4 regions of the Streptomyces sp. NPDC000348 genome follow, and region 3 is predicted to be linked to each of the others. Evidence: riboswitches for the same ligand, from Rfam matches in the RefSeq annotation. Region 3 holds a riboswitch; each other region holds the start of a gene.
The links. Region 3 has a riboswitch for cyclic di-AMP ahead of ACFY3N_RS23780 (M23 family metallopeptidase). Riboswitches for the same ligand answer to the same signal wherever they lie in the genome.

Region 1: another riboswitch for cyclic di-AMP. It lies ahead of ACFY3N_RS26075 (peptidoglycan DD-metalloendopeptidase family protein); the one in region 3 lies ahead of ACFY3N_RS23780 (M23 family metallopeptidase).
Region 2: another riboswitch for cyclic di-AMP. It lies ahead of ACFY3N_RS30960 (transglycosylase family protein); the one in region 3 lies ahead of ACFY3N_RS23780 (M23 family metallopeptidase).
Region 4: another riboswitch for cyclic di-AMP. It lies ahead of ACFY3N_RS35960 (M23 family metallopeptidase); the one in region 3 lies ahead of ACFY3N_RS23780 (M23 family metallopeptidase).

What each region holds. Positions count from the first base shown of each region.
Region 1 covers NZ_JBIAZD010000014.1:196,646-198,836, forward strand. The annotation lists gene ACFY3N_RS26070 (SGNH/GDSL hydrolase family protein) at 1-133, opposite strand, end outside; gene ACFY3N_RS26075 (peptidoglycan DD-metalloendopeptidase family protein) at 338-1,279, opposite strand; cyclic di-AMP (ydaO/yuaA leader) riboswitch at 1,284-1,445, opposite strand; gene ACFY3N_RS26080 (alpha-galactosidase) at 1,760-2,191, opposite strand, start outside.
Region 2 covers NZ_JBIAZD010000021.1:46,635-48,825, forward strand. The annotation lists gene ACFY3N_RS30955 (transglycosylase family protein) at 1-836, shown strand, start outside; cyclic di-AMP (ydaO/yuaA leader) riboswitch at 1,042-1,210, shown strand; gene ACFY3N_RS30960 (transglycosylase family protein) at 1,215-1,931, shown strand; gene eno (phosphopyruvate hydratase) at 2,164-2,191, shown strand, end outside.
Region 3 covers NZ_JBIAZD010000012.1:138,878-141,068, forward strand. The annotation lists gene ACFY3N_RS23775 (GntR family transcriptional regulator) at 1-233, opposite strand, end outside; gene ACFY3N_RS23780 (M23 family metallopeptidase) at 423-1,196, opposite strand; cyclic di-AMP (ydaO/yuaA leader) riboswitch at 1,209-1,373, opposite strand; gene ACFY3N_RS23785 (M16 family metallopeptidase) at 1,571-2,191, opposite strand, start outside.
Region 4 covers NZ_JBIAZD010000040.1:14,955-17,145, forward strand. The annotation lists gene ACFY3N_RS35960 (M23 family metallopeptidase) at 1-940, opposite strand, end outside; cyclic di-AMP (ydaO/yuaA leader) riboswitch at 953-1,110, opposite strand; tRNA gene ACFY3N_RS35965 (tRNA-Met) at 1,412-1,485, opposite strand; gene ACFY3N_RS35970 (dihydrofolate reductase family protein) at 1,549-2,191, opposite strand, start outside.

The DNA.
Region 1 (2,191 bases), on a different contig from region 3:
AGTCGCCTTCGGGCCGCAGGTCCGCGAGGAGCACGGCGAACCGGTCGGCCCAGCCGACGAACGCCCCGTCGGGGCCGGGGTCGCCGACGCCCTCGGTGAAGCTGTCCCCCACCGCCACGTACGACCCGATCACTGCTCTGCTGTCACTCTTCGAATCGTCTGCCACAACCGCTCATGATTCACCTTCGAATGTGACCTACGCGACCGTAAGGAAGGGTTGACGGGCGGTGAGATAAGACACTCTCAAAATGTTGGCCAATTCCGGAATACGCCGGAGGCCGGCCCCGGGAGTCGGGGCCGGCCTCCGGCGCGCGGGTCAGGAAGGCCGCCGCGGGGGTCAGCCGACGGAGACGCCCTTCGAGGCGAGGTAGGCGACCGGGTCCACGTCCGAGCCGTAGTCCGGGGTGGTGCGGATCTCGAAGTGCAGGTGCGGGCCGGTCGAGTTGCCGGTGGAGCCGGAGAGGCCGACCTGCTGGCCGCCGGTCACGGTCTGGCCGGCCGAGACGGAGAGCGAGGACAGGTGGGCGTACTGGGCGTAGTGGCCGTCCTCGAGCTTGATGACGACCTGGTTGCCGTACGCGCCGGCCCAGCCCGCGGAGACGACGGTGCCCGCGCCGACGGCCTTCAGGGAGGTGCCGGTCGGGACGGCGAAGTCGACGCCGGTGTGGTAGCCGCTGGACCACATGCTGCCGGCCACCTTGTAGGCGGTGCCGAGCCCGGCGCCGGGCACCGGGGAGCTGTAACCGGAGGTGCTCGCGGCCTGGTCGGCGCTCGCGTTCCGGGCGGGGGCGTCCGGGGAGGACTGCTCGGCGGGCTGCTCGGCCGGCTTCTCGGCGGGCTGCTCGGCCTTCTGCTCCGAGGCCTGCGGGGCCTTGGCGGAGGACGGCTGCTGCGGCGCGCTCGTGGCGGCCCCGCCGTCCACGGAGAGCTCCAGACCGGGGTGGATGAGCGACGGGTTGTCGCCGATGGCCTCGCGGTTGTCCGTGTAGAGCTTCTTCCAGCCGCCGTCGACGTTCTGCGTCTCGGCGATCTTCGCGAGGTAGTCGCCGGCCCTCACCGTGTACGTGCGGGACTCGCCGCCCTTTTCGGCGCCGGTCTTCTGGCCGGCGACGGAAAGGGACTGGACGGCCTTTTCGGGGGCGGTCTGCGGCGTGGCGGCGTGCGCGCCGGTGGCGCCGAGGAGCGGCAGGGCGAGTGCGGCGCCGCCGGTTCCGGCGACGGCGATGGAGCGGGTGAGGCGCTGGGCCTTGGTACGGCGGTGCTTACCCTTTGCGGGCATGACGAATTCCTCTCCGGCGCCTACGAGGTGAGCTGTCGGGTGCGGGCTGGAGATGCCCGGCCGCGCTGTCGCGCGGCTTAACCCCAAGCCGTTCCGGGAACCGGAACAGGCGGTCGTACCTGTGGGTCCCCCGCTCCTGCCGTACACGGGTCAGTGTGTGCGGGCTCCGGGCGGCGGCAGGATTGGGCGTCCGTCCGGATCGGTGGTGAACGTAAGCGACCCGGACGCGACGGGACAAGCGCGAGGTTCGCCGCCCACGCGTTTTCCCGTGATCCACAGGAGGAAATGACGTCACCGAGCGTCAGCCCGGATTCCCTTTCCGCCGTGAATTCCCTTGCCGTGTCACGGAATTACGTGAGCATGGCGACAACGCATCGTCACGGATATGACGATGCTCACGCACCCCTCCCCCATCTCCCTTCCTTTCGGGGCAGGTTATGCCGAATCCGCTCAATCGGACAGAACGCCCGAATGGTTACATCACAGGCGTCGCAACCGCACCACCGCGGCGTCCAGGTCTCCCCGCAGACCGGTGTGCAGACCGTGGTGCAGCAAGAGGGCACCTCGGTGCGTTTCGCCGGTTTCGCGGCATTCGTACGACGCATCCGGGTCGAGACCGCGCAGCCGGAGGGCCGGGACGGGCTCTCCGTGGTGCTGCGCCTGGAGGCAGGCGAGGACGACGGTCTCGTCGCCGAGGACGTACTGCACCGCGCTCAGCCCGCCCTCCGGGGGGCGCAGCCGGTACAGGTCGCCGCGCTGGACGACGGGCCGGATCTCCTTGTAGAGCGCGACCCACTCCCGCGCCTCGGCGAGCTCCTCCTCGGTCCACCGCGTGAGGTCGCCGCCGACGCCGAGCACCCCGGCCATGGCGCTGACGAACCGGAAGCGCAGCGAACTGACCCGTCCGTTGAG
Region 2 (2,191 bases), on a different contig from region 3:
CCGGCAACGGCTACTACGGCGGCCTGCAGTTGACCCAGGACGACTGGGAGAGCTACGGCGGCCTGGACTACGCGACCAGCGCCGACCAGGCCAGCCGCGGCCAGCAGATAGCCGTGGCCGAGAGAATCCTCGCCGACCGGGGGGTCGGCGCGTGGCGCACCTGCGGACTGACGGCGGGCCTCGAGCAGGACTCGGCGTCGGCCGACATCGACACGGGCGTGGCGGAGGACGCGACCTCGGGCACGCCCGGCTCCTCCGGCTCCACGGACTCGTCCGGATCGCCGGACTCCGGTGACGCGTCCGCTTCGCCCTCCCCGTCGGCCACGTCCGACGCCGAGAACACCGAGGATGCCGAGGGGGACGAAGGCGCGGCCGGTGAATCGGCCAAGTCCGGCAGGTCGAGCGGCTCGGGCAAGGAATCGGACACCGGCTCCGACGGCGGATCCGGCACCTCCCCCTCCGTCTCGGCCACCCCCAAGAGCGACGAGTCGGACAAGTCCGGGCAGACCACCGGTTCTTCCGAAGTCACCGAGACCGAAGACGGCGGCACCGGCCGGCACCGCGGCTCCAGCGCCGAGGAGGGCGTGCTGGAGGACCGTACGTCGGAATCGTCCGGCCGGCATGCCTCGCGCGGCACCGACGCCTCGCGCGATGCCGCCGACGGCTCGTACACCGTGCGCAACGGCGACAGCCTCTCGTCCATCGCCGACTCCCTTGAGCTCGACGGCGGATGGCGGTCGCTCTACGCCGAGAACGAGCAGGTCGTCGGCGCCGACCCGGACCTCATCCTGCCGGGCCAGGAGCTCGAGGTCGGGGTCGAACCGGGCGAAAAGTGACGCTCGAAAGGGCCTGGGTTCGGCGGCAGTTGACGTCATGTTTCGAGACGAATGTCCGGTTTAAAGGCTGTGAGAGATAGGTCTCAGAAGCCCTGATCGTCTTTGAAATTCCGCGGATCGCGTGTCTACGGTCGTGACCGCTCGCCACCGCGGGCCCCGGCTGCCGCCACGCCGAATCCTGCCAGTGGCAGCACGGGAACAGTCGTCGCGTCATGCGCCGCAGGCAGGAGCGGGGGACCCAAGGTAAGCGCCCCTTCCGGTGGTTGACACCGGATCGGGCTTGGGGTGGAGCCGCGTCCCGTGAGGGACGTGGCCGGGCAACTCAACCGGCCCGAACCCGACAGCTCACCTCGTAGGCGTCGGTGAGGGGATCCATCCATGCTGTTTTCCGGCAAGGGCAAGCACCGTCGTTCCTCCAGGGCCACCCGCGCGATCGCCGTCGCCGGCATCGCCTCCGCCGCCGTCGCCGCCCCGCTGATGGCGGCCGGCAACGCCTCCGCCGCCACCGCCTCCGAGTGGGACGCCGTCGCCCAGTGCGAGTCCGGCGGCAACTGGTCCATCAACACCGGCAACGGGTACTACGGCGGTCTGCAGTTCTCCGCCTCCACCTGGGCCGCGTACGGCGGCACGCAGTACGCCTCCACCGCCGACCGGGCCAGCAAGGCGCAGCAGATCGAGATCGCCGAGAAGGTCCTCGCGGGCCAGGGCAAGGGCGCCTGGCCGGTCTGCGGCACGGGCCTGTCCAACGCCGCCTACACCGGCTCCTCCTCCGGCGGCTCCTCGGCCGGCTCCTCGCAGGGCACCGGTTCCACCGGGACCCGTGAGACCGAGCAGAAGGCCTCCCGCTCCACCGAGCGCCCGGCCGCCGAGCAGAAGACCGAGGAGCGGGCGGAGGAGAAGACCGTCACCACCCCGACCGGCGAGAAGGTCGAGAAGGGCGACGGCGAGTACAAGGTCGTCAAGGGCGACACCCTCAGCTCCATCGCCACCGAGCACGGCGTCAAGGGCGGCTGGGCCGGGCTGTTCGAGCTGAACGACGACATCGTCGACGACGCCGACCTCATCTACCCGGGCCAGCAGCTCCACCTGAAGTAAGCGGCCGCCCCCTGCTCCCCGCCCCGGTGCGTCTCCCCCCGTACGCACCGGGGTGGGGTTTTTGCGGCCGGGTTTCAGGAAACGGCTTTGTTCCGTTCGGAAACAATTTACTCTCGGTTCTGTCCACGCAACGGGCGGCCGGATGGCCGATCGCCCGGAGCCGGTTAGGCTCGGACTCGCACGACCCTCCGGGGTCCTGCTCACCCGCGTCACATCCAAGAAGGAGATGCTCGTGCCGTCCATCGACGTCGTCGTAGCCC
Region 3 (2,191 bases):
AGCAGGTCGGCGGCCTCCTGCTCGGTGGGTTCCGCGACGCACGCGCCCGCGTGCCGCCGGGTCACCACGAACCCCTCGGCCTCCAGCGTGCGCAGCGCCTCCCGGACGGGCACCCGGGAGACGCCGTAACGGCGGGCGAGGACTTCCTCGGTGAGCCGGCCGCCGCGCTCGTAGACACCCGCGACGATGTCGTCCCGGATCGCCGTGCACACCGAGTGCGCGGGAATACGCATGACGGACCTCCGGCTTAATCCCCGTGAAACGTCGACGATTGACGTGTGTTCCGTGACTCTATTGCAATCAGCGGGAATTCACGACGGCGGGCCGGAATCCAGGCGTATTTTTTGGACAAGCGCCGCCCGGAAACACCGGTGCCCCGGCTCGGGGAGCCGGGGCACCGGGAAGTGGGCGGGTCGGTCCGGTCAGAGGCTGACGCCGTGCGCGCGGAGGTAGGCGACCGGGTCGAGGTCGGAGCCGTACTCGGCGGTCGTACGGGCCTCGAAGTGCAGATGCGCGCCCGTGACGTTGCCAGTGGCGCCGGAGAGACCGATCTGCTGTCCGGCGGCGACCTGCTGGCCCACCGAGACACCGATGGAGGAGAGGTGACCGTACTGGGTGTACGTGCCGTCGTTCATCCTGATGACGACCTGGTTGCCGTACGCGCCGCCCCAGCCGGCCTCGACCACGGTGCCGATGCCGACCGACTGGACGGGGGTGCCGGTCGCGGCGTGGAAGTCGACACCGGTGTGGCTGCCGGAGGACCACAGCGAGCTGCCGGCCTGGTAACCGGTCGAGACGTACGAGCCGGCGATCGGGGAGACGAAGGTGTTGAGGCGCTTGCGCTCGGCCTCCCGCGCGGCGCGCTCCTGCTCCGCACGGGCCTTCTCGGCCTCCTCCGCGGCCCTCTCGCGCGCGGTCTCCTCCGCGGCCTTCCGCGCGGCGGCCTCGGCCGCCTCCCGGGCGGCCTCGTGCTGGGCGGCCGCCTGGGCGTCGATCCGGTCGGCGACCGCGTCTCCCAGGGTGACGACGGGCGTGAGGCCGGTCTGTGCGGCGGCGGGCTCGGCGGCGAGCGCGGGGGCCGAGAGGGAGCCGACGACGCCGGTGGTGGTGAGCGCCGCGACGCCCGCCGCGCGGGCGGTGCCGCGCTGCATCCGGCTGGGACGACGGTGCTTGCCCGGGGCGCGGGTGAACGCCATGTACAGGCTGGTCCTTTCCTTCCCTCTCGCCTACCGGGTTAGCTGACGGGTTCGGAGCAGGAAGGTCTCCTACGGACCCCCTCGCGACACGCGCGGGCGCCCGATTCACCCCAGGGACTGCGGAGGGTCCCCGGCTCCCCTGGCTCGCGCCGTACGGGGACTCGGCGATGGCTGTCCGGTGCCGCGGGTGCGGCGCACTGCCCGACGAACAGCCCGCATGACGCTAAGCGGGCCGTCTCCCCATCCTCAAACGAATCCCGGTTTTTGTAGCGCATCCCACAGGGCAGACAGGCAACTTCCGCCCCGATTCGGGCATAAGAGGGCCCCGGTGACTTCCGTGTCACCGGGGCCCCGCGCGCGTCCTCCGCGGCTCGCTACTCGGCCGTCACGACGGTGACTTCACCGATCCCGAGCGCCTCGACGGGCGCCTTGATCTGCGCCGCGTCGCCGACGAGGATCGTCACCAGGCGGTCCACCGGGAAGGCGTTCACCACGGCCGCGGTGGCCTCCACGGTGCCGGTCGCGGCCAACTGCCGGTACAGGTCGGCCTGGTAGTGGTCGGGCAGGTGCTGCTCGACCTGGTCGGCCAGGGTGCTCGCGACGGCCGCGGCGGTCTCGTACTTGAGCGGCGCCACACCCACGAGGTTCTGCACGGCGACGTCGCGCTCGTCGTCGGTGAGCCCCTCCGCGGCGAGCGTGCGCAGCACGGTCCACAGGTCGTCGAGGGCGGGGCCGGTGTTCGGGGTGTCGACGGAGCCGCTGATGGCCAGCATCGCCGCGCCGGTACCGTCCGGGGCGGACCTGAGGACCTGCCCGAACGCCCGTACGCCGTAGGTGTATCCCTTCTCCTCGCGCAGCACGCGGTCCAGGCGGGAGGTGAGGGTGCCGCCCAGGCAGTACGTGCCGAGCACCTGCGCGGGCCACACGCGGTCGTGCCGGTCGGGGCCGACACGGCCGATCAGCAGCTGCGTCTGGACGGCGCCGGGACGGTCCAC
Region 4 (2,191 bases), on a different contig from region 3:
GGTGGGCCCCGGTGGAGTTGCCGGTGGAGCCGACGCGGCCGATCACGTCGCCGGTGCTGACCTTCTGGCCGACGCTGACGCTGATGGAGGACTGGTGGGCGTACCAGATCTCGGTGCCGTCGTCGAGCGTGAGCACGGTCTTGTAGCCGTAGGAGCCGTCCCAGCCGGCGGAGGTGATCGTGCCGGTGTGGACCGCCTTGATCAGCGTGCCCGTGGGGGCGGCGAAGTCGAGGCCGGTGTGCTGGCCGGAGGACCAGTAGGCGCCGGCCTGGCCGAAGGTCGAGGTGATGGTGTACGAGGAGGTCGGCAGCGCGTACTGCTTGGCCAGCTCGGCGAGGCGCTCGGCCTCGGCCTTCTTCCTGGCCTCCTCCTCCGCCTTCTCCTTGGCGGCCTTGGCCTTGGCCTCGGCCTCCTTCTCCGCCTCGGCGGCGGCCTCGGCGGCCGCCTTCTCGGCGGCGGCGACGGCCTCGGCCTGCGCCTTGCTCTCGGCCTGGTCCTGCTGCTGCTCGACCTGCGCCATGATCCGGGCGCGCAGCGCCTCGCCGGCGTCGGCGGCGCCCTGCTCGGTGTCGGCGGCGGTCATGCCGAGGGTGCTGAGGGGGGTGGACGATCCCTCGGGGGTGGTTTCCTCGTCGGAGATGAGGGAACCCACGTTGGGGAGGTCGGGCATGGAGATCGAAACCGGCGGCTTGCCGGTCTGGGCGCTGGCCATGCCGCCGGCGCCGACGGCCGCTATGACGCCGACGCCCAGGACGGTGGAGCTGCGGGCGAGTCCTCCGCCGCGCTGCTTGGAGACGCGGTGCCGGCCGCGTACGGGGCGAACGGAATCCGCGGTGGGGTTCCACTCCTCGAAGGGGCCCTCGTCGGTGCGGACGCCGCCGTAGGCGAAGGTGTCGCTCGGTTTGAACGGGGCCTCGGGGGCAGGCGGGTTGGACGCCACGTGGGCGTGCTCCTTTCCTTCCGTCTTCGCCTACCGGGTTAGCTGACGGGTTCGGAGCGGGAAGGTCTCCTACGCGCGTATACGAGCCGTGGTGCCACGGCGGTATCCACGCGATTCACCCCATGGTGGTGGTTCCCCGGTTCCCTTGCGGGATTCGGCGCGTGCGCACGGAGCCGACGTCTGTGACGGCTGGGACGACCGCGCTGCGTTATCGAACGTTAATAGACGCGAGGGCCTGATTCCAAGCCGTTCCTCTTGATCTTTAACGATTTCCGCGTGGACTTAAGTGCCACGAGCGGTCAAAAACGGGCGAGTTGACCGCACCTCAGGTGACGGATCACTTCTGACCGTTCGTCAGTCGTTATGCGCTGCGGGGTGGATCGCTCACTCTGGGTGAGACCGTTGGTCGGGAAGGGGGAGCGGAAAACACCGAGGGCCGGAATCCTTTGGATTCCGGCCCTCGGCCTTCAGTAGCGGGGACAGGATTTGAACCTGCGACCTCTGGGTTATGAGCCCAGCGAGCTACCGAGCTGCTCCACCCCGCGTCGGTAAGACCAGTGTACGTCATCCGCAGGACATGGCGCACACCCATGATCGCCGGCCCCGGTTCAGCGGCCGAGCAGATGTCCGTTCGGCGCCTTGGCCCGGTCCTCGTGCTCCGGCAGGACGACCACGGTGGCGCCCCCGGCCGCCAGTACCGCGCTGCCGTCGGCGCCCGCCACGAACGTGTCCGGCTCGCGCCAGGCCGTGACCACCCGCCGTACGCCCGCGTCCAGGATCAGCCGGGCACAGGGTGCCGGCCGGGACGCGCGGCGGGCGCAGGGCTCCAGGCTGGAGTACACGGTGGCGGTGACGAGCCGGGGGTCCGTGGGATCGGCCTTGGCGAGCGCGGCCTCCTCCGCGTGCACCACCGGGTCGCCGCCCTCCCGGGAGTGGCCGCGCGCCAGCTCCGTACCGTCGGCGGCCACCACGACCGCGCCCACGCTGAACGCCGTCGCGGAGGGCGGGCACTCGGCGGCCAGCTCGCAGGCGAGGGCCAGCCAGTGGTGGTCGGCGGCGGAGGGCAGCGGGCCGGTGCCGGGGGCGGTGGGCTCGTAGCGCATCAGGACGACGTCGCCCACCGGGCGGCTCTCGACCAGCCGCAGCCGGCCGCCCTGGTAGGGGCCGGGGCCGAAGAGGCGGGGGGCCTCGGGGTCACCGACGAACAGCGGGGCGAGGACCAGCTGGAGCTCGTCGGCCAGCCCCTGGGTG